2 linked regions of the Pontibacter liquoris genome follow. The protein of the gene in region 1 interacts with the protein of each later gene in a pairwise test. Links are inferred from orthologs where the notes say so. Each region holds a gene or a part of one and is shown in the gene's direction. Other genes may lie near its edges.

What was found.
Region 2: the proteins of LWL52_RS07930 (region 1) and LWL52_RS18430 interact in binary tests that used the Escherichia coli proteins (3 or more experiments, as listed by UniProt). The link is inferred for Pontibacter liquoris from one-to-one orthologs.

The regions. Positions count from the first base shown.
Region 1 is NZ_JALEBG010000001.1:1,908,638-1,918,842, reverse strand. What follows is about bases 3,310-6,263. They hold LWL52_RS07930 (aminoacyl-histidine dipeptidase), read left to right. Parts: upstream 3,310-4,030; coding sequence 4,031-5,497; downstream 5,498-6,263. Other genes in these bases: LWL52_RS07925 (DUF3570 domain-containing protein), read right to left, coding at 5,584-6,263; LWL52_RS07935 (mechanosensitive ion channel family protein), read right to left, coding at 3,310-3,773. Also shown: LWL52_RS07945 (translocation/assembly module TamB domain-containing protein), read left to right, coding at 1-401; translocation and assembly module lipoprotein TamL, read left to right, coding at 411-2,726; more of LWL52_RS07935, read right to left, coding at 2,847-3,309; more of LWL52_RS07925, read right to left, coding at 6,264-6,786; LWL52_RS07920 (DUF4266 domain-containing protein), read right to left, coding at 6,777-6,947; LWL52_RS07915 (FAD:protein FMN transferase), read right to left, coding at 7,004-8,068; LWL52_RS07910 (thioredoxin family protein), read right to left, coding at 8,154-8,648; beta-glucosidase BglX, read right to left, coding at 8,902-10,205. UniProt on the Escherichia coli protein: Dipeptidase with broad substrate specificity. Requires dipeptide substrates with an unblocked N-terminus and the amino group in the alpha or beta position.
Region 2 is NZ_JALEBG010000003.1:326,675-336,844, reverse strand. The notes cover bases 2,246-5,164. They hold LWL52_RS18430 (aminopeptidase P N-terminal domain-containing protein), read left to right. Parts: upstream 2,246-3,018; coding sequence 3,019-4,311; downstream 4,312-5,164. Other genes in these bases: LWL52_RS18425 (OmpA family protein), read left to right, coding at 4,696-5,164; LWL52_RS18435 (glycosyltransferase family 9 protein), read left to right, coding at 2,246-2,829. In the rest of the region: LWL52_RS18445 (M16 family metallopeptidase), read right to left, coding at 1-628; LWL52_RS18440 (hypothetical protein), read right to left, coding at 781-1,533; more of LWL52_RS18435, read left to right, coding at 1,816-2,245; more of LWL52_RS18425, read left to right, coding at 5,165-6,174; LWL52_RS18420 (aspartate carbamoyltransferase catalytic subunit), read right to left, coding at 6,484-7,407; bifunctional pyr operon transcriptional regulator/uracil phosphoribosyltransferase PyrR, read right to left, coding at 7,417-7,965; LWL52_RS18410 (hypothetical protein), read right to left, coding at 8,243-9,721; LWL52_RS18405 (EVE domain-containing protein), read right to left, coding at 9,832-10,170.

The DNA.
Region 1 (10,205 bases):
GCGTTAATTCCTACGAAGATTACTCTTCAGGCACGGCCCAGGGGCAAACAGACCTGAACGTGGCCTTGCGTCACCAGTTCCTTAACGACCGCCTGACGATCCGGGTTGGAGGGGATATAGGCCTGGAAGGGAATAACAGCCAGCAAAGTTCTTTAGGCGGTTTTGGCAACGATATATCCGTGGAGTATAGTATTACGCCATCCGGCAAACTGCGCGTAAAAGCTTTCCGCCAGAATGAGTATGGCGGCATACTGGATGGCGGCGACGTGCTCACCACTGGTGTCGCCCTGATCTTTGTGCGCGATTACAATAATTTCTCCGAGCTGTTTAGCAGCGCAGAAAAGAACCTGGCCAAGGCGGAGGAAAAGCAGAAAAAGAACAGCCCCGCAGGCACCAACTAATCTAGAACTATGAAATTCATACACGTGCGCCACTTCCCGTTACGCCACGCGCTCTTCTTGCTTTGCCTGCTGGGGCTGCTCAGCGCCTGCAGCAGTACCAAACATGTACCCGAAGGCGAGGCCCTATTCTGGAAGTATGAGGTGAAGGTGGACGGCAATACGTCGAAAGATGAAATTAGCAAATTAAGCACCGACCTTGACGGGGTGGTGCGGCCAAAACCGAATGCGAAGCTGCTGGGTATTCCGTTTAAATTATGGATATATAACGCCTTTTATACAGAAAAAGAAAAAGGGATCAAGCATTGGGTACAGACCAAAATGGGCGAGCCGCCGGTGCTGCTCTCGCAACTCGATACCGGTACCGTCAACAGCATCATGCGGGGGAGACTGGACAATAATGGATACTTTAACAAAGCGGTAGCGAGTACCTTCGATACCGTGGCGACGAAGAAAATGGCCGTGAACTGGCATGTCAATGTCGGAGAGCCTTACCGCATCCGGCGCATCGAGTTTCCTGCCACAGACTCTGTGCAGGCAGCGACAGCGATCCGGAAAACACAAGACGGCTCCCTGCTGAAAGTTGGCGATATTTATAACCTGCAGACCTTAACGGCTGAGCGCGAGCGCATTGATGACCTCCTCAAAAACAAAGGTTATTTTAACTTCAGCCCCGACCTGATGATCTTCCAGGTAGATTCTACGGTGGGTAACCATCAGCTGGACGTGCTGCTGCGCCTGAAAAAGACCGCTCCCGCCGCGGCTTTACATCCTTATACCATGGATGATATTTATGTGTTTACGGGTTATTCGCTGGCCGACAGCCTGTATGCAAACGACACCATCCATTTTAAAGGCTACGATTATATCCCGAATGAGAATTACATCAAGGCCAAGCGGCTGATGCCGAATATCTTTCTTGAAAAAGACAGCCTCTATTCGCGGCAGGAGCAGTTGCTTTCGCTGCAGCGCCTGATGGGCCTGAGTGCTTTCAAGTATGCCAACATTGATTACGATGTGGATACGCTCAACCCCGATAAGCTTGATGCCCATATATACCTGACACAATCGTTTAAGAAATCGCTGCAGGCCGAAGCACAGGGCGTATCCAAGACAAACGGCTTTGCCGGCCCGGGTATCACGGCCTCGTTCCGGAACCGGAATGCCCTGAAAGGTTCAGAATTGCTAACCCTCAGCCTGACGGGCAGCTTTTTGTCTGGCGGAAATTCGGGTACCAGCCTGAACTCAGTGGAGCTTGGTGCCGAAGCCGCCCTGACCTTTCCGCGGTTTGTGGCGCCCTTCAAGATTCATAACCTTCGCTCGCAGTTTGCACCGCATACCACCATGACCCTGGGGTTCGATTACCAGAACAGGGTTAACTTTTTTCAGTTAAATTCCTTTCATGCCACCTATGGCTACAACTGGCGTCCAAGGCCAACAATCACGCACGAAGTAACGCCGATTAACCTGCAGTTTGTGCAGCTGGCTAATACGTCCGACAAATTTAAAGCGCTGCTCGATTCAAGTGAGTTTTTACAGCGCAGCTTCGAGGAGCAATTCATCATCGGAACCATGTATAACCTAACCTGGAATACGCAGATCTATGAGCAGCGCACGCATCAGTTCTTTAACAATGTCAATATCGATCTATCAGGAAATGCCATCAATGCTTTGCAAAGCCTGACCGGGCAGTCCAGCCCAACCGATTCGGTAGGTCGCACGCTCTTTGGCAAGGCTTATTCGCAGTACACGCGGGTTGAAAACGATTTCAGGTACTACTTCAACTTCGGAAAAGAAAGCCAACTTGTTACACGCCTTTTAGCTGGAGTGGGTTTCGCGTATGGCAATTCGAACACCATGCCCTATGTCAAGCAGTTTACCATTGGCGGCCCCAACAGCATCCGGGCCTTTCAGCCCCGCAGTATCGGGCCTGGATCATACAATGTTCCGGATAGCATCCAGACATCCTATTTTGACCAAACCGGTGATATCCGGCTCGAAGCAAACGTGGAATACCGCTTCCCTATCACGGGCTTTTTTAAAGGAGCCCTGTTTGTGGATGCCGGTAATATCTGGCTGCTCCGTGAGACAGCCGAGAAGCCTGGCGCTGCTTTCAAGGCCAGCAATTTAATGGATCAGCTGGCGATCGGAACCGGTTTTGGCGTACGCGTGGACATCGAATTCTTTGTGATCCGATTTGACCTGGGCATACCGGTGCAGGTCCCCTACTTACCCAAAGGAGAACGCAACGTGCTCAGCGACTTCACTCCTTCGTTTAAGGGGGAAACCGGCATGACGCTGAATATTGCCATTGGTTACCCCTTTTAAGGGCCATACTTGCTGAATGTAATTCCAACTTTACCCGCTATCAAGACCAGGTATAATACCTGTTTCATGACAAGTGATAACCGGGGCAGGAGTTAAGAGATGGCATTCGTTTGCCGGACTTCAATCCCCAACCTGCGGGTACATGGGCGATTGGGTGCCGGGCGGCGTCTGGTAAAAACGGGTGGTAGGATAGGCAAACTGTATATCCGGTGCTGCTAAAAACTGCGGCAGCACTTCTTCCCAGATCTGGTGCTCGCTTTTCCTTCTGCCGGCAATTCTGCTCAGGTAGCGCACCGTAAGCTGAATGCCGTTATCTATTACCTTAGTATAGATCTTCGGGTCCAGGTCATCAAAAAAGATCAGGTGCCGCTGAGAGCGCCTCTTCACCTGCAACATCGTTTGTTCCGAGAGCTTCTCACAGTTGCGGGCAGCGGATTCAAGCAAAATGCCTTTTGCCTTCTGCCAGTTACTTTCAAAGGTCAGATGCACGGGCACTTCATGCCAGATATAAGGGAAGCCATAGTTGTAGTTGGACTGCGCTACCAGAAAAAGGCGCCCGTTAGGTATATGAACCACCCGGCCGGTCGGCTGATCTCCCTGTACCCATTCCCGTACTTCGTTCAGCGTAAACTGGAACAACCGGATATCGATCACATCCCCCACATGGTCTCCTATTTGGATGCGGTCCCCGATGTGAAACGGGCGTTTCCAGATCAGGTATAACCAGCCCGCCATACTAAGTAAGGGCTCGCGCAGGGCTACTACCAGGCCGGCGGAAAGCAAACCCAGGAAAGTAGCAATAGAGCGGAACCCGTTAAACCAGATATTAGCCAGCAGCATAATGCCTACTGCCGTAGTAATGTAATTTGTGGTTTTGCGCCATTGGTATTGTTTTCGGAGATCGGGCTGGCGCTTGTAGATGAAGCGCAGCAGCGCCCTGCTCAGCAGCCAAAGCGCCAGCAGGACGAGGGCCGTGAGCAGTACCTGTTCCTGAAAAGCGATGCTGATCCCTGTTGTTTCTTCGAGCCAGCTATAAATCTGCTGCATAAAGTTTTTCAACGTACTTACGAAAGCCCGCATCCGAAAGATAGCCACTCAGGCAGATTTTGACTGTTACACCCGAGTTTACCGGCCAGCCAGCTCGCAAATGGAATCCCTATTAACCTGGAATAAGAATCTGCAGTGCGCTAAAAGCCATATAAATCCGTAACTTTAAGCCCTGTATTTAGGCGGAGAAAGTGCCTGTTTTGTCTCTTCTCGGCCATAGATACTCTAATTTATACTTGCTAACATAACATCAAACTATGAGCACTGACATACGAAGCCTGGAACCAAAGGCTATGTGGAATCATTTTGCTGACCTGAATGCCGTTCCCAGGCCATCAAAGAAAGAAGAGCGTGTGATCCAGTTCATCAGAAACTTTGGCGAGCAGTTGGGCCTGCCCACATTGGTTGATGAAACGGGGAATGTGATCATCAAAAAACCGGCAACACCCGGTATGGAAGACCGCCAGACGGTAGCGCTGCAAAGCCACCTGGATATGGTGCACCAGAAAAATGCAAGCACCACCTTTGATTTCAATACCGAAGGCATCCGCATGTATGTGGACGGTGATTGGGTAAAAGCAGATGGCACCACCCTGGGTGCCGATAATGGCATTGGGGTGGCCAGCATTATGGCTTTGCTCTCTTCTACCGATATCCCACATCCTGCGCTGGAGGCCTTGTTTACCATAGATGAGGAAACAGGTATGACCGGGGCCATGAACCTGAAGGGCGGCTTGCTGGACGCTCCCATTATGCTGAACCTGGACACTGAAGACGACCGGGAGTTGACCATTGGGTGTGCCGGCGGTATAGATGTAACCGCAACCGGCCACTATACGCCCGAGCAGGCTCCGGCGGGCAGCAAAGGCTACAAACTAACAGTTAGAGGCTTAACCGGTGGCCACTCCGGCATGGACATTCACCTGGGACGTGGCAATGCTAACAAGCTCATGAACCGGTTGCTATTTCAGGCTACCGAAGAAACAGCTGTAAAGGTGAGCGCCCTGGATGGCGGTGGCTTACGCAACGCTATTCCGCGGGAGTCTTTTGCCATACTAGCGGTTGCTGCCGGCCAGGAAGAAGCATTTAAAAATTTGATAGTGCAGCAAACCCAGGTGCTGAAGGCCGAATACGCCACCACAGACCCTGCACTGGAAGTGGTGCTGGAACCAACAACCGTTCCCGCAATGGTATTACCGGCCGACTTTCAGCACAAGTTGCTGCGCGTGCTGTATACCTGCCCAAATGGTATTTACCGCCTCAGCCCCGACATCGAGAACCTGGTACAGACCAGCAATAATCTGGCACGGGTGCTGGTGCAGGAAGGCGGCTATACCATCATGTGCCTGACACGAAGTGCTGTAAATTCAGAGAAGCTGGACCTGGCTACTGCGATCCGGAGTGCGCTGGAATTGGCCGGTGCTGAGGTAAAGCTGACGGGTTCATACCCGGGCTGGACGCCTCGGCCGGAGGCAGCTATTGTGCAGATCATGACCAAGCTATACCGCGACATGTTCCAAAGCGAGCCCGACGTGAACGCCTGCCATGCCGGCCTGGAATGCGGCATACTTGGCGCCAACTACCCCGACATGGAAATGATCTCTTTCGGCCCTAATATTCGCGGAGCGCACTCGCCTGATGAGAAAGTGCAGATCAGCTCTGTGCAGAAATACTGGGGTTTCCTGCTCGAAACCCTCAAGCATATTCCGGCAAAAGAGGCATAATATACTTCAAGTGTTATACTTATAAATCACTTGCCATACTTATTAAAACAACAAAGCCGCTCTATAATTGGAGCGGCTTTGTTGTTTTACTGTGCGGCCGGGATGGTAAAGCCCAAATCGGTGCTGATGATAAAGGCGTGCAGGCCATCGCTGCGCCAGTACTGGGCAGCGCGCAACTCGATGCTTTTAAACAGGGAGTTGTTGCCCGAGAATGGCAGGTTGAATTTTGATATTCCAAAAAGCGGCGAATACCGCACCCCCATCCCTAACTTGTTACTTTGAAAGTCAGACAGGTCATAGTCCGATGTATAAAAGGCGTCAGCTATACTGTGTTCGGCATAGGGAGCAAAATAATCGGCGGCGGTTTGCGTGTAAAAGCGATAGAAGGGGTAAAAAGAAAAGAACGGCCCGATTTTAACTGGTGCTTCCACTTCCAAGGTATGCGATACAATGCCCCAATCATCATTATAAAACCGGTAAAACAGGCGGGTGGTCACATAATCGCTGGCAAAGTAGTTCAGGCGGATGCCCACCGGAAACTTAAAGCGGCTATCTGGCAGCTGCTCCACCGTATGGGCAGCATCATCGCGGAAGTATACCCGGTGAAACGGCGTTGAAAGCAAACCAGCCTGGTATACCAGGTCCGTGGAAACGGAGGCCTGCAAGCGGCGGTTAATGACCTGCGAGAGCGTCCCCGAGAAATTATAGGATTGCCGGTTTTTAGTCGGCACCAGGTCGCCCTGGCCGCGTAGCTCAATGGGGTAAATAATTTTCCAGGTATCAAAGAAAACCTCAGCTCCTAAACTCAGTTCCCGGTTGCCATCCAATGAGCCTTTCGACCAACCCGCACCCAGCGAGAAAGAAGTATAATCATACTCTTTTGATGCGCCCACATGAATACTTTTGATCACCCGGTGCAGGCTGTTGTTCCGGCTAAAGCCGATATTTATGTGCGTGCGGGTATCGGAACTGGAAGCCGACGAAACCGTGTAAGGATCTATTTTATCGGTGGAGGCGGATGAGTAAAAGTCCATCCCGAAATTTACGTTCAGATTCGTGACCGTATCCAGTGGCACATTGACGATGATGGTAGGCGTAACGTCGGTCAGCTCTTCGGTACCCACACCGCCCGTCACCGGCGAGTGGTTGCCGTCCTGGGTGTAATAACTGGCTAAAATGTTCACGTCGGCCGGTGGCAACTGCTGCACGCGTTGGTCTTTTGCGCTTTGCGCTCTTGCTGCTGTTGCTATGCCACAGGCCAGCAGCAGCACTGCATACTTTAGTTGCATCCGCACCCTCCTCCTACTTTGCCGCCATTGGCGCCGGAGCCTCCCTCGCGGTATGATTCAAAATTCACTTCAAAAGATTCGGACTTGTGCATGCTCAGTTGCATTTCCTCTTCGTTGAGGTAGGCTTTCTGGAAAGGTTTGACCGCTTCGCAACTGCTCATCAGCCCTAGCAGGCAGAGGCTGCCGAGTAGACATTTTAAAGGTGGATAAGATCGCTTCATCTGTTTTGGGTGTTTTCTTCACGGACTGCTCCGCTCGTTAACGGTTTGTTTTTATAGTAATGGAGCTGCAGGTTCTCAGAGGTCAGCAGTTCGTTATTTTCTGTGATCAACAGGCACTCCACTCCCTTGAGTTGGTTTACCAGCCGCAACCCTTCATCGGCGCCCAGCACCGATACAGCAGTGGCAAGCGCGTCGGCCAGCTCGGCATTGGCGCAAACCACGGTCACACTCTTGAGTCCTGATACGGGATAGCCTGTGCGCGGGTCGATGATGTGGGAATATCTTTTACCAGCCAGCTCCACATACTTTTCATAATTGCCCGAGGTCACCACGGCAATGTCATCAGCTGTCAGCCATGAGAAGACCTTGTCTTTTTCGGCCGGGTCGGCAATGCCCACATACCACGATTCGCCGGTAGCCTGCCGGCCCCAGGTGGTCAGATCGCCGGCCGCATTTACCACGCCGCCGGGTATGCCCATTTCGCGCATCACATCGCGGGCGCGGTTGGCCGCATAGCCTTTGCCGATGGCACCAAATCCGATCTTCATGCCTTTATTTTTGAGAAATACGCTGTGGTCCGCAGGGTTGAGGATGATGTTTTGATAACCGATCTTTTTAACGGAGGCGGCCACTTCTTCCGAGCTCGGAAGCTTTGTCATACTTCCGTCAAAGTGCCATACTTTGTCGATGGCTGCAAACGAAATATCGAATGCGCCGCCCGTGATGCGGGAGATGCGATTGCTGCGACTGATTAGCTCGTAGAGTTCCTCGTCGACCACTACCGGTTTAATGCCGGCGTTGCGGTTGATTTCGCTGGTCTGGGAAGTGGGTTGCCATTCGGAAATAAGCGCTTCGATGCGCTGTATCTCTTTCACGCCGGCAGCGATGGCTTCCCAAGCCAGCTGCTCGTCGGTGGTAACCGCAGCAAGTTCAAAACGGGTCCCCATCAGCAATAAAACCTTTTTATATTGCTGTGGCGTTTTGGTGGGCAGACGCTGTGCCTGCGCAAAATTGGTCAGGAGAAAAAGGCAAAGGAGAAAGAGGAAATATCTTTTGAGCATTTGAGCGTAAATATAGTATAAACACGAAGCCCATGCTGCAATAGTTGCAACATGGGCTTCCGTTTTAAAATATGCTATAAACTACTTACTTCAAAAGCGACTGCAGGTGCGTAACATACTTTTCAGCGCCGCCTGGCTGGTAGCCGGTTTTAGCCAGTACCTTACCATCAGCATCGGTTAATACCACCAGCGGAAAAATACCTTCCTTATCGTATTTGGCCGCCAGTTCTTCGTTCTGCTTCATCTGCTCTGCCGGCAATTGGTTTTTCTTGAATCGCGGAAAATCGAGCTCCAGCAACACCAGGTTATCTTTGGCATAGGCCTTAAAGGCTTCCGTATCCCATACTTCTTTCCGGAGCATAATGCAGGGCTTGCACCAGTCTGAACCAGCAAACACCATCATAATTGGCTTGTGCGTTTCTTTAGACAGTTTAGATGCCTCGGCATACGTATGCGTCCAGGTGGCAGGTGCCTCGTCGCCGGTGCCGGCAGCGTAGGTGTTGCTAAAAGTTAACAGCAATACTCCCATCAGCAGGGAAAGAAAAGTGGATCGTTTTTTCATGTTTCGGTTGTTTTTCATACTGGTTAGCCGTTATGCCGGTAGTATCTTTTGCATAAACATCGGTGGTAGCATTAAGTTCAACTATAGTGCCAAATCCATGCGTAAGGTGAAATATGGTGCAATTTATTCAAAGCAGTAGATATTGTTTATTTAACATAAAAAAGCGAAGACAGGTAGGCTATACTTGTCTTCGCTTTTTTGAAACCGCACAACAACTTGCAATGGTCAAACCGTGTTTTATACTTGCCAGAATTGTTTTTAGCTGTTATTCTTACTCCACTACTTTAAAGGCGGCTTCCTTTACATCGCGGGAGTTGGTGCCTACAAACACTTTAAAATCGCCGGGCTCCAGCACATACTCTAAGTCATTGTTATAGAACTTCAGATCATCCGGCGAGATATTGAACGTAATGGTTTTGGTTTCCCCTTTCTTTAGTGCGATCTTCTGAAAGCCTTTCAGTTCTTTAACCGGGCGTGTGATGGAGCCTACCACATCCTGCACATACAGCTGCACCACTTCTTCGCCATCGTAGTTACCGGTGTTCCTCACGACCACACTCACCTGCAGCGTTTCGGAAGGGTTAATGGCAGTTTTGCTGAGTTGGGGCGCAGCATAACTGAAGGAAGTATAGCTCAGCCCATAGCCAAAGGGATATAGCGGATCATTGGACACATCCATGTAGCGGGATTTATACTTGTCGAGCGGGTCGCCGGCAAAGGGGCGGCCTGTGCTTTTGTGGTTGTAAAAGAGTGGTATCTGCCCCACCACCTGCGGGAATGTTGTAGTAAGCTTGCCCGAAGGATTGTAGTTGCCAAACAGCACGTCGGCAATGGCATTGCCTGCTTCGGTACCGGCAAACCAGGTTTCCAGCATGGCGCTGGCATTCTGATCTTCCCAGGTAAGTGTGAGCGGGCGGCCGTTCATGAGCACGATCACAAGCGGCTTCCCTGTTTTCTTCAGCGCTTTGAGCAGGGCCAGTTGCTGGCCCGGCAGACCAATATCAGAGCGGCTGGCTGCTTCTCCCGTCATGCCCTGCGACTCTCCTACTGCTGCTACGATCACATCGGCTTTTTGAGCGGCTTTCACAGCTTCATCGATCATGGCTGTGGCAGATCGCTTGTCGATGTCGAGTTCACCGCCATGGGCATTCAGGCGCGCGATCATTTGCTGATCATCTGTAAAATTAGCGCCTTTGGCATACACAATCTTGACATTATTGCCTGCCACATTCCGGATACCCTGCTCCAGCGACACGGCCTGTTTCCAGTCGCCGGCGCCACTCCAGTTACCGATCATATCGCGCTGGTTTTTTGCCAGCGGGCCAATCAGGGCAATGGTTCCGGACTTTTTGAGCGGCAGTGTCTGCTTTTCGTTTTTGAGCAGGACCATACCTTTAGCAGCGATCTGGCGGGCTGCCTGCCGGTACTCGGGCTTCATCAGGGTTGCTTTGGCGCGGTTCTCATCCGTATACCGGTACGGATCTTCAAACAAGCCCAGTTTATACTTGGCCTCCAGAATGCGGCGGCAGGCTTTGTTTACATCCTCCTCCGTAACCTTGCCTTCTTGAATGAGCT
Region 2 (10,170 bases), on another replicon or contig:
TATCGCGCAGAAATTTTTCGGCCAGTTTCAGCACTTTGGCAAAAGGCAGGTTGCTCACCGAGCAGAAAACAAGTTTGTCGGTGCTCAGGTTGTCGGCAATAAAGCGCAGAAAATCCTTTTTCACAAAGCCCGACACGCTCTCTTTGCTGCCCAGGATGTTGTTGCCCAGCGGGTGACCGTCGTACACCACGGCATCAAACTCATCAACAATGGCCTCTTCCGGGGTATCTAGGTACATGGCCATTTCCTCCAGAATCACGCCACGTTCCTTTTCGATCTCCCGCTCCGGAAAAACGGAATGAAACGTAATGTCGGTGAGCAGCTCGAACGACTTTTCAAAATGATTGTCGAGCACCGAGCTGTAAAAGCACAGCTTTTCTTTGGTCGTATAAGCATTCAGCTCGCCGCCAACAGACTCCAGCCGGTTCAGGATATGAAACGATTTACGCTTCTGGGTTCCTTTAAAGGCCATGTGCTCCCAGAAGTGAGCCAGCCCCAGCTGGTCGGGCAACTCATCGCGGCTCCCAATGTCCAGGATAAAGCCGCTATGGGCAATTTTGGTGTTCAGCACTTGCTTGTGTACCACCCGGATGCCGTTTGGTAAAGTATGGATTTGATAATCAGGCATTCAATCTAAAATTAGCCAGCAAAGGTACGGCAAAGAGAGTAGAGACGCAAAAAGCAGGCCTACGGCAGCAGCGTAGTGCCACGGTATGCCTGCTTTAAAACCGAAGGTATAAAATAGGGTCAGGCAGGTATAAACTACCTGGCGCAGAGGCATTAATTTCCTCTGCCCAGGTTGCCCACGTTCACCACAAAACCCAGCGAGAACACCGAGTAGCCGGCCGTCAGGGTTTTGCGGTTCTTCAGGCCGAAGTTGGCGCCGCTGGTATACTGCAGTTGCACCGACCGGTTCAGGGCCAGGCGGGTATAAAAGATCGGTTCGAAGAAGATGTTATCCTCCTCCTCGCCGGGGATGCCGTTTACCAGGTATTTGTTCATGTTGATGTAACTGGCGCGCAGTGCCGTGCCGTAGTTCAGCGGGAAATCGCGGCTGAGCAGGTGCAGCGATTTTTTTCGTTTGGAGCTGAAGTTTACCTGCACAAAATACTTGCTGAAGTCGGCCTCGTAGCGCGTATACTTCATAATGCCTTCTTTGTTCTCGTCTTTTTCGGTCCGGTCGCTGCTGCCGCCTCCTACGCCGGCGTATACTTCCAGCACCCGGTCCTGCTGCGGGCCAAAGGTGGTAAAGTAGCCGCCGCCCGCTTCCAGTAGGTTATGGCGGAAATCTCTTTTCCGGCGCTCGCTGTTAAGCATCGAGCCGTTTACCATCACCGCAAAATGATCGGAAACAGCATACGCCGTATTAAAGGTAATATTTCCTTTGGGCGTGATGTGGCCGGCGGCGCTGAGCTCACCTTTCTCGGTGAACATGGGCACGTTGGGCGCGTTGGGCATATAGGTAGAAACGCACCCGGACATGGAAACTAAAAGAAGCAGGAAAAAACTGAAGGGTAATATATATTTACTCATATATAATAGGATTAGCTGATGCGTGGGCTTTGTGGCTTGTGTTTCTGTTATTTAGCTGTAAAGTGGATCGGAGGCTTATACCTGGCACGCGGCCATAGTTCAATATTAAAACAGAAAACGCTGTTTTTCACAGTTTATTCAAAATACTTAGTAAACGAATGGCCGGGCACGCCAGGGAAAGCGCTGCTATACTTTGGGTGATCTTGGGTTTGGGTGGAAGGCAACAGAGTGGAATGTTTTTAACTCCCGGCTCTTTGGCGTAGCTTTGCTCCAACAGGGCAGATGAAAAAGATACTGATCATACAAACGGCTTTTCTGGGGGATGTGGTGCTGGCCACCGCGCTGGTAGAAAAACTGCACGCCTGCTACCCCGGCGCCCAGCTGGATTTTTTGCTGCGCAAGGGCAATGAGTCGTTGCTGAAGGGGCACCCTTTGCTTAGTCAGGTACTTATCTGGGACAAGCAGCAAGGCAAGTATAAAAGTTTGCTCCAACTGCTGGGCCAGATCCGCAGCCAGAAGTATGACCTGGTGGTGAATGTGCAGCGTTTCGGGGCCACCGGCCTGCTCACGGCCCTGTCGGGCGCTACTACCACCGTGGGCTTCGACAAGAACCCGTTCTCCCGGTTTTTCACGCGCCGCTACCCACACGATATTGCTTCTGGTACGCACGAGGTGGAGCGCAACCACCTGCTTATTCAGGCAGTAACCGATGCCGTTGCGGCCGCGCCGAAGCTCTATCCTTCAGAAGCTGATTTTGCGAAAGTGCAGCCCCTGAAGGCCGAACCTTTTATCTGCATGGCGCCTACCTCGGTGTGGTTTACCAAACAGTACCCGCTGGAGCAATGGGTACAGCTGCTGGATAGCCTCGATAACAAGTATAAAGTATACCTACTGGGCTCGCCAGCTGATAAGGAACATTGCAACACGATCATCGCCCAAAGTATAAATACCCGCGTAGCGAATTTGTGTGGCCAGCTCAACCTGCTGCAGTCGGCGGCGCTGATGCGCGATGCGGTGCTGAACTATGTGAACGACTCGGGCCCCATGCACCTGGCCTCGGCCCTGAATGCGCCAACCTGCGCCATTTACTGCTCCACAGTACCCGGTTTCGGGTTTGGCCCCTTGGCTGACTTTGCCCGGATAGTAGAGCGCCCCGAGCCGCTGTATTGCCGCCCCTGCGGCTTGCACGGGTACAAAGCCTGCCCCGAAGGCCATTTCAAGTGCGCCCGCGAGATCCGCAACGAGCAGCTGCTGGAGGTACTAGCCCTTGCCGGGCAGCGCCCGCAAAGCGGTTGAGCTAAAAATAAATACTAGCAGCGTGCCCGCGGCGTTTTCTGGCTATCCTATTAAAGGCCTGCCCGTAGGTTGCCTGCACCGCAAGCCTGATTATGTGGTTCGTTCACCTGCACTCCTGTTATTCTAACAAAACGTTTTGCTACCTGTCGTTTGCACCCCGTGCCGCGACGCATCTATAAAGTTATAAAAATGAGATACGCACCTATCAGTCCGGACCTGTTCGTTCATAACCGGCACAACTTCAGCAGGCATCTCAAGCCTTCGGCCATCGCTATCTTTCACTCCAACGATGTGATGCCGACCAATGCCGACGGCACGATGGCTTTCCGGCAGAACAACGACCTGTTCTACCTCTCGGGCGTGGACCAGGAAGAAAGTATCCTGTTGCTGTTCCCTGATGCAAAAGACCCGCGCATGCAGGAGGTGTTGTTTGTGCGTGAAACCAGCGATCAGGTCCTGACCTGGGAAGGCTATAAGCTCACCAAACAGCAGGCCCGGGAAGTGTCCGGCATTAAGACCGTGTACTGGACGCATGAATTTAACGATGTACTGCACGGGCTGCTGTTTGAGGCAGAACACGTGTATCTGAACAGCAACGAGCACCTGCGCGCCGTGGTGGAGGTAGAAACCCGCGATGCCCGCTTTATTAAATGGTGCCAGCAACATTATCCGCTGCACAAGTATGAGCGCAGCGCGCCCATTATGCACCAGCTGCGCGCCATTAAATCGGAAGCAGAGCTGGCGCTGATCCGGAAAGCCTGTCAGATCACCGAACGGGGCTTCCGCAGGGTGCTACCCTTTATCAAACCGGGCGTGATGGAGTATGAAATTGAGGCCGAGCTCTACCATGAGTTTCTCCGCAACCGCTCCCGCGGCCCGGCTTATAGTTCCATTATCGCTTCCGGGGCCAATGCCTGCATCCTGCATTATGTGGATAACGACCAGGCATGCCGCGACGGCGACCTGGTGCTGATGGACTTTGGGGCCGAGTACGCCAACTATGCCTCCGACCTGACCCGCACGGTGCCGGTGAACGGCAAATTTACCCAGCGCCAGCGCGATGTGTATGAGTCGGTGCTGCGCGTAATGAAAACCGCCACCCAGATGCTGGTGCCCGGGAATACGCTGGGCCAGTACCACAAGTTTGTGGGCACCGTAATGGAGAACGAGCTGCTGCGGCTGGGCCTGCTGAACCAGGGCGATGTACGCAACCAGGACCCGGCCAACCCGCTGTATAGGAAATATTTTATGCACGGCACATCGCATTTGCTGGGGCTGGATGTGCATGATGTGGGCAGCAAGTACCGCCCGTTTGAAGAAGGGATGGTGTTTACCTGCGAGCCGGGTATTTACATCCGCGAAGAGGGTATCGGCATCCGGTTAGAGAACGATATCCTGGTCACAAAAAACGGCCCTGTGGACCTGATGAAGGATATACCGCTAGAGGCCGATGAGATCGAGCGCCTCATGCAGGCGCGCTAAGTGCAACAAAAAAGGCTGCTGGCATTTCCGGCAGCCTTTTTTATTGCACTTACCCTATATTTATGGGCTTTGCATTATTTTTTTATAACGCTTACAACTTTGTTTTCTAAAAACAGTTTGAGTTAAATAGTAATCCGCTATTGAAAGCCGCAGGCAGAGGTCCTGTGTAGTTGCTGTGCAATTCGGGTTGGCTATCAAAAGGTTGCGCAGCGTGTTTGACATATAATTTAAAACCGGCTTATTTATGATGCAACTCTACTTCTCATCCTGGATTTACCATTCCGCTACCTTTTCTGACCCCGCAGTTTTGTTAAATTTTTAACAACATAAAACTCGATTAGAAACATGCACGTATTGTCATATCAAAATATACTTTAAAAAATCATGCGAACAAAACTTACAAAACTATGTACAACAGCCCTCGCGGTAGCAGCCCTGCTGGTAACTACGAACGAGGTGCAGGCACAAAGTTCCGACCAGCCCACAAATCTCCAGATATATGGCAGTGCTCTACAATATAAGGGCGATCTAGAAAACCAGTACTGGGATCATAATAAGCTGGAATGGGGCGGAGGTATCAACCTGAACCGTTATATCAGCCCCTCTTTTGATGCGGGCTTGCATTTAACTTACAACCACACCAACGCCGAAGGCGCTATGGTAGGAGCAGTGTTGCCTAAGTTTGATGCCCACTTCGGAACAGCTATGCTGGGTCTTCGCCTGAAGATGTATGGCACTATTCTGAAAGAGGATGCTTTTATCGGACCATACCTGCAACTGGCCGGTGGTGGCGTTTGGACCAAAACAGATGCAACGCTGGCTGATGGTTCTTCTTTGCAGGACGACAAGTTCATTACAGCTGCTGCCATGGGTGGTGCCGGTATCCGCTTCCGCTTCTCTGACGCGGTTAGCCTCTTTATCGAATCCAACTACATGCTGACAGGCAATGATAAGTTCGACGGTGTTTCTGAAGGCGACAACGATCGCTTCCTGATGCACAATGTTGGCCTGGGCTTCGGTTTAGGAAAAGCAAAAGATACGGACGCGGATGGTGTGCCGGACAGAAGAGACAAATGCCCTGATACCCCAACCGGTGTGCAGGTGGATAAGCAAGGTTGCCCGATCGATACAGACGGTGACAGCGTGCCGGATTACCAGGATCAGTGCCCGACAGAGGCTGGCGTAGCCAACCTGCAGGGTTGCCCTGACCGTGACGGTGACGGTGTAGCTGATAAAGACGACCAGTGCCCTGATCAGGCTGGTGTAGCGAACCTGCAAGGCTGCCCTGACGCAGATGGCGACGGTGTAGCTGACGCTAACGATAAGTGCCCTGATTCTCCTGCCGGTGTGCAGGTTGGTCCGGACGGTTGCCCGGTAGATACTGACGGCGACGGTGTAGCAGATAACGAAGATATTTGCCCTAACACAGCCGGACCAGCTGAAAAAGGTGGTTGCCCTGAACTGGATGCCGCTACGCTGAAACTGCTGGATGAGAAAGTACGCTTCGAGTTTGACCAGGCCCGCGTAGACGACAGCTACAAGCAACTGCTGGATAGCATCGTAATGGTACTGGGTAAATACCAGGATCACGTACTGCTGATCAAAGGCCACGCAGACTTTATCGGTTCTGCAGAGTATAACCAGGCGCTGTCTGAGCGCAGAGCACAGGCGGTAAAAGATTACCTGGTATCGCAAGGTGTGCAGAACCCGGATCGTCTGGTAACCAGAGGCTACGGTGAAACACAGCCACTTGTAAAAGTGAATGAGCGCTTGTCTAGACGCAGAACAGAAGCTGCCCGGGCTAAAAACCGACGGGTTGGTTTCGAGATGAACACGCCGGACATGAAGCTGAATATGGAATAAGGCTTGCCTGAACAAGAGCTGAAACAAAAAGCGCCGCAGAGAGATCTGCGGCGCTTTTTTGCTTTTATATAGTTCAGATAAAACGGTATCTACTGCTATCAAGTATAAAGCCCTGATTTACTCTGGCGCAAGCGTCCGCTTGTGCCTTTCTCAGCCTTATGCCTTCATCCTTAACAAGTAATTTCCGTCATTTCCCGAATTTGGCACCGGTGGGTGGTTGCCATACTTAGGGAGCTACCATACCTATTAGTTGGCACAAGCGGATGCTTGCGCCAGGTAGGCGCCGGAGAAGCCGGGATTACGGAAAGTTTACTGTTTGGCAGCCAGCAAGTATAAAACGGCCATCCGGATGGCAACGCCGTTCTCGACCTGGTTTAATATAATGGCCTGTTTTGAGTCGGCGGCATCGGAGCTCAGCTCTACGCCACGGTTAATAGGGCCCGGGTGCATAATGGTTATTTCCTTGTCCAGGCTGTCGAGCATTTTTTTGTCGATGCCATAGTATAACGTATACTCGCGCAACGACGGGAAATACTTCATCTGCTGGCGCTCCAGCTGTATGCGCAGCACGTTGGCCACATCGCACCAGGCCAGCGCTTTGCGCACGTCTGTTTCCACTTTCACGCCCAGCTCTTTGATATACTTGGGCAGCAGCGTCACCGGCCCGCAGACCATCACCTCGGCCCCCAGTTTCTGGAGTGCAAAGATGTTGGAAAGAGCCACCCTGGAATGGAGAATATCGCCAATGATCACCACTTTTTTACCGGCCACTTCGCCATACTTCTCCCGGATCGAGAAGGCATCGAGCAGGGCCTGGGTAGGATGTTCGTGGGTGCCGTCGCCGGCATTTACGATATTGGCTTTGATGTGGCGGCTCAGAAAGTGCGGCGCTCCCGGGCTGGCATGGCGCATCACGATCATGTCCACTTTCATGGCCAAGATGTTGTTGACCGTATCCAGGAGGGTTTCACCTTTCTTTACCGAGCTGCTACTGCTGCTGAAGTTGATCACATCGGCAGAAAGCCTTTTCTCGGCTAGCTCAAAAGAGAGGCGCGTGCGGGTGGAGTTCTCAAAGAAAACGTTGGCAATGGTAATGTCGCGCAGCGAAGGTACTTTTTTGATCGGCCTGTTGAGCACATCTTTAAAATTATCCGCTGTCTCAAAAATGAGCTGTATGTCTTGCGGCGTAATGTCTTTGATGCCTAACAGGTTGCGGACGCTGAGCTCTTGCATAAGGAGGATTTATTCTTCTGTTTTGGTAATCAACCAGATATTGTCTTCATCGGCTTGCTGGTCTTTCCACTCGACCAGTACCCGTTGGCTTTGCAGGGAGTTTACCTGCCGGCCCACATAGGTGGCCTCAATGGGCAGGTGGCGGGTGTAGAGGCGGTCTATGAGCACGAGCAGTTCCACGCTGGCCGGCCGGCCATAGGCAATCATGGCATCCAGGGCGGCACGAACCGAGCGACCCGTGTAAAGCACGTCGTCGACCAGCACCACATTTTTGCCTTCTACCAGGAAATCGATCTTGGTGGCATTAGCCGTGAGCGGTGTTTCACGGCGTCGGAAATCATCGCGGTGGAAGGTGGTGTCCAGAAAGCCGGTCGGTACTTGCTTGCCCAGGATGGTCGCCAGGGTGCTTTGGATGCGTTGGGCTACAAACCGGCCCCGCGGCTGCAGGCCCAGGATCACAGAATCAGAAAAATCGCCATGGTTCTCGATGAGCTGGTGGCAAAGGCGCAGCACCATAATGTCGAGCAGCTGATGGTTTACGATGAGTCTTTTCTGCATAAGCCGGAAGTATAGCTGCAAATATAAAGAGTTACGCCAAATTGTTAAACTGCTGCCCGGTTTAATTGTTGATTGTTATTTGTTGATTGCTGTTAATGATCACAATGAAAGGTGTCAAAGGTATTTGACGTTGTTAAGTGCTACATCATCCTTTAAAAAATCTCAGCTACAAGGTATGAGTTAACCTATCCAACAATTAACAATTATCTATTCAACCATTAACAATTATCTATTCAACCATTCAGCCATTTAACAATCAACAATTAACACCCATCAATTAAAAGCTGATCTTGTTGACGTAAAAAACGTTTCGCACCTTGCCGGCTCCATTGATGCGCTGAAAACCGAATGCCGCAAAGTTGCTGCCATACCAATACTTAATGCCTTCTTCCGAGGTGTCTTCCACCTTGTCGGTTTTGTTGTAAGGAAGGATCTTGAGCGTTGTTTCCTCATCGGTATAGGTGTCGTCCTGCATCACGCGGTATACTATCTTTTCATTGTCGGGGTACGCCACGATCACGCGGCCGTCGGCGGGGTTTGCCCCGATTTCTACGGTATGGGTCAGTGTGGGCGTGATGATATCCCCGATCGGGAAGCTGTTGTCCCAGAGCAATACGCCCTCTTTATCGAATCCCATGGCTACCACATGCGTGTGCTTGTAGCCTTCTGGGCCTTTGGCAAACGAAATGGTGCGGTTAAAAGCATCCGAGGCGTTGTCGCGGAACTGCGGGTAATAGACTTCGGCAGCTAGCACATACCCGTTGGGCGTGGGGATCAGGTCGTGGAGCAGCATGCGATAACGGTAGCCCGGCTCTTTGCCGGCTTTCAGGCGTTCGGCCTCCCGGCGGCGCGTGCGCTCCTCACGGCGCGGTTTCATAAATTTCAGGAAGTTGCGCAGTTGCAGCACGCTGTAAAAGTTGGGAGCACGTTCCTCGGCCATGGCCGGCATGGTAAAAAAACCCTGGGTAAAGCGCACATCGCGGGCGCCATAGGTTCCTATCAGCAATTTTGTAATGCTGTCGCCGGGGCTCACTTCGGCATTCAGCAGGCTGCGGTCCTGCCGGGGTAGTATAAACTGGTTCACGATCAGCTCTCCGGCAGGGTTAAAGCTCTTGACCTGCAAGCGTGCCACGCGCCCATTCGATTCCGAAATGATAATATCCACCCGCTGGTGAGCCGCATCTACGAGTAAATCTGAAAAAGTGGATTCGTCGCCGTAAATGGCCGGCAAAGGTTTTAACTCGCCGTTATCGGGGTTGAGGTAAATCAGTAGCGGGCGGGTATCGTTTTTACTTTTCCCGATCAGGAAATAGCGGTTCTGCAGCACGCCGAATTCATAGATAGCTTCCAGCATTGCCAGCGTATAATCTTTTACCGAGGCTTTGCCGGTCGCCAGGTTTACCCGCACAATGGTATACTCCTGTGGGTTAATACCTCCAAAGAGCAGGTAAGTATAAGGCGCTTCCGTAAATGAGCGGATAAAGTTCTGGTCTGGTTTGAGCGGGGCATCGCTCGTCCATATTTCTTCCAGTTGTTGGTCGTAGCGGGTAAACCCGAAAGTGGCATCGGTCCCCCAACTGTCGCCGGTTTTATGGTATACCAGCAGGCTGCTGTCGGGCAGCGGAATCACCTCCACGTAGGTATCTTCCACGTTAAAGGGAAGTTCGAGGCGCACGGGCTGGCGGGGCGCCTGTGCCCAGAGTGGCCCGGCAACCAGCAGGAGGAGCATCCAGAGCAGATAGCAAACGTTAGCCATAAGAGGGTGTTGGTGCTACGAAGTACCGGAGTAATAGAAGGTATCGGTTAAAACCTTGTACTCTGTTTGGCTGCCAATCGTTGTTCTACTTCCCTGCTTTTTTCGGCTTGTTAGTTGCCCAGGGCCAGCAGCACGTCAAATTCCTCGCCGGTAAGCGGCATAACCGACAGGCGCGACTGGCGCAGCAGGCCAATATGCTCCAGGCGCTTGTCCTGCTTGATCTGCTCGAGCGTAACCGGGTCTTTAAAATCGCGGAAAGGCACCAGGTCCACGGCTACCCACTTGGGGTCGTCGGCCGTAGGATCGGGGTAAGCGGCTTTGTCTACCTGGGCAATGCCCACGATGGCTTTTTCAGAAACGCTGTGGTAAAACAGTACCAGGTCGCCGGGCAGCATCTGCTGAAGGTTGTTGCGGGCCTGGAAATTTCGAACGCCATCCCAGCAGGCGCG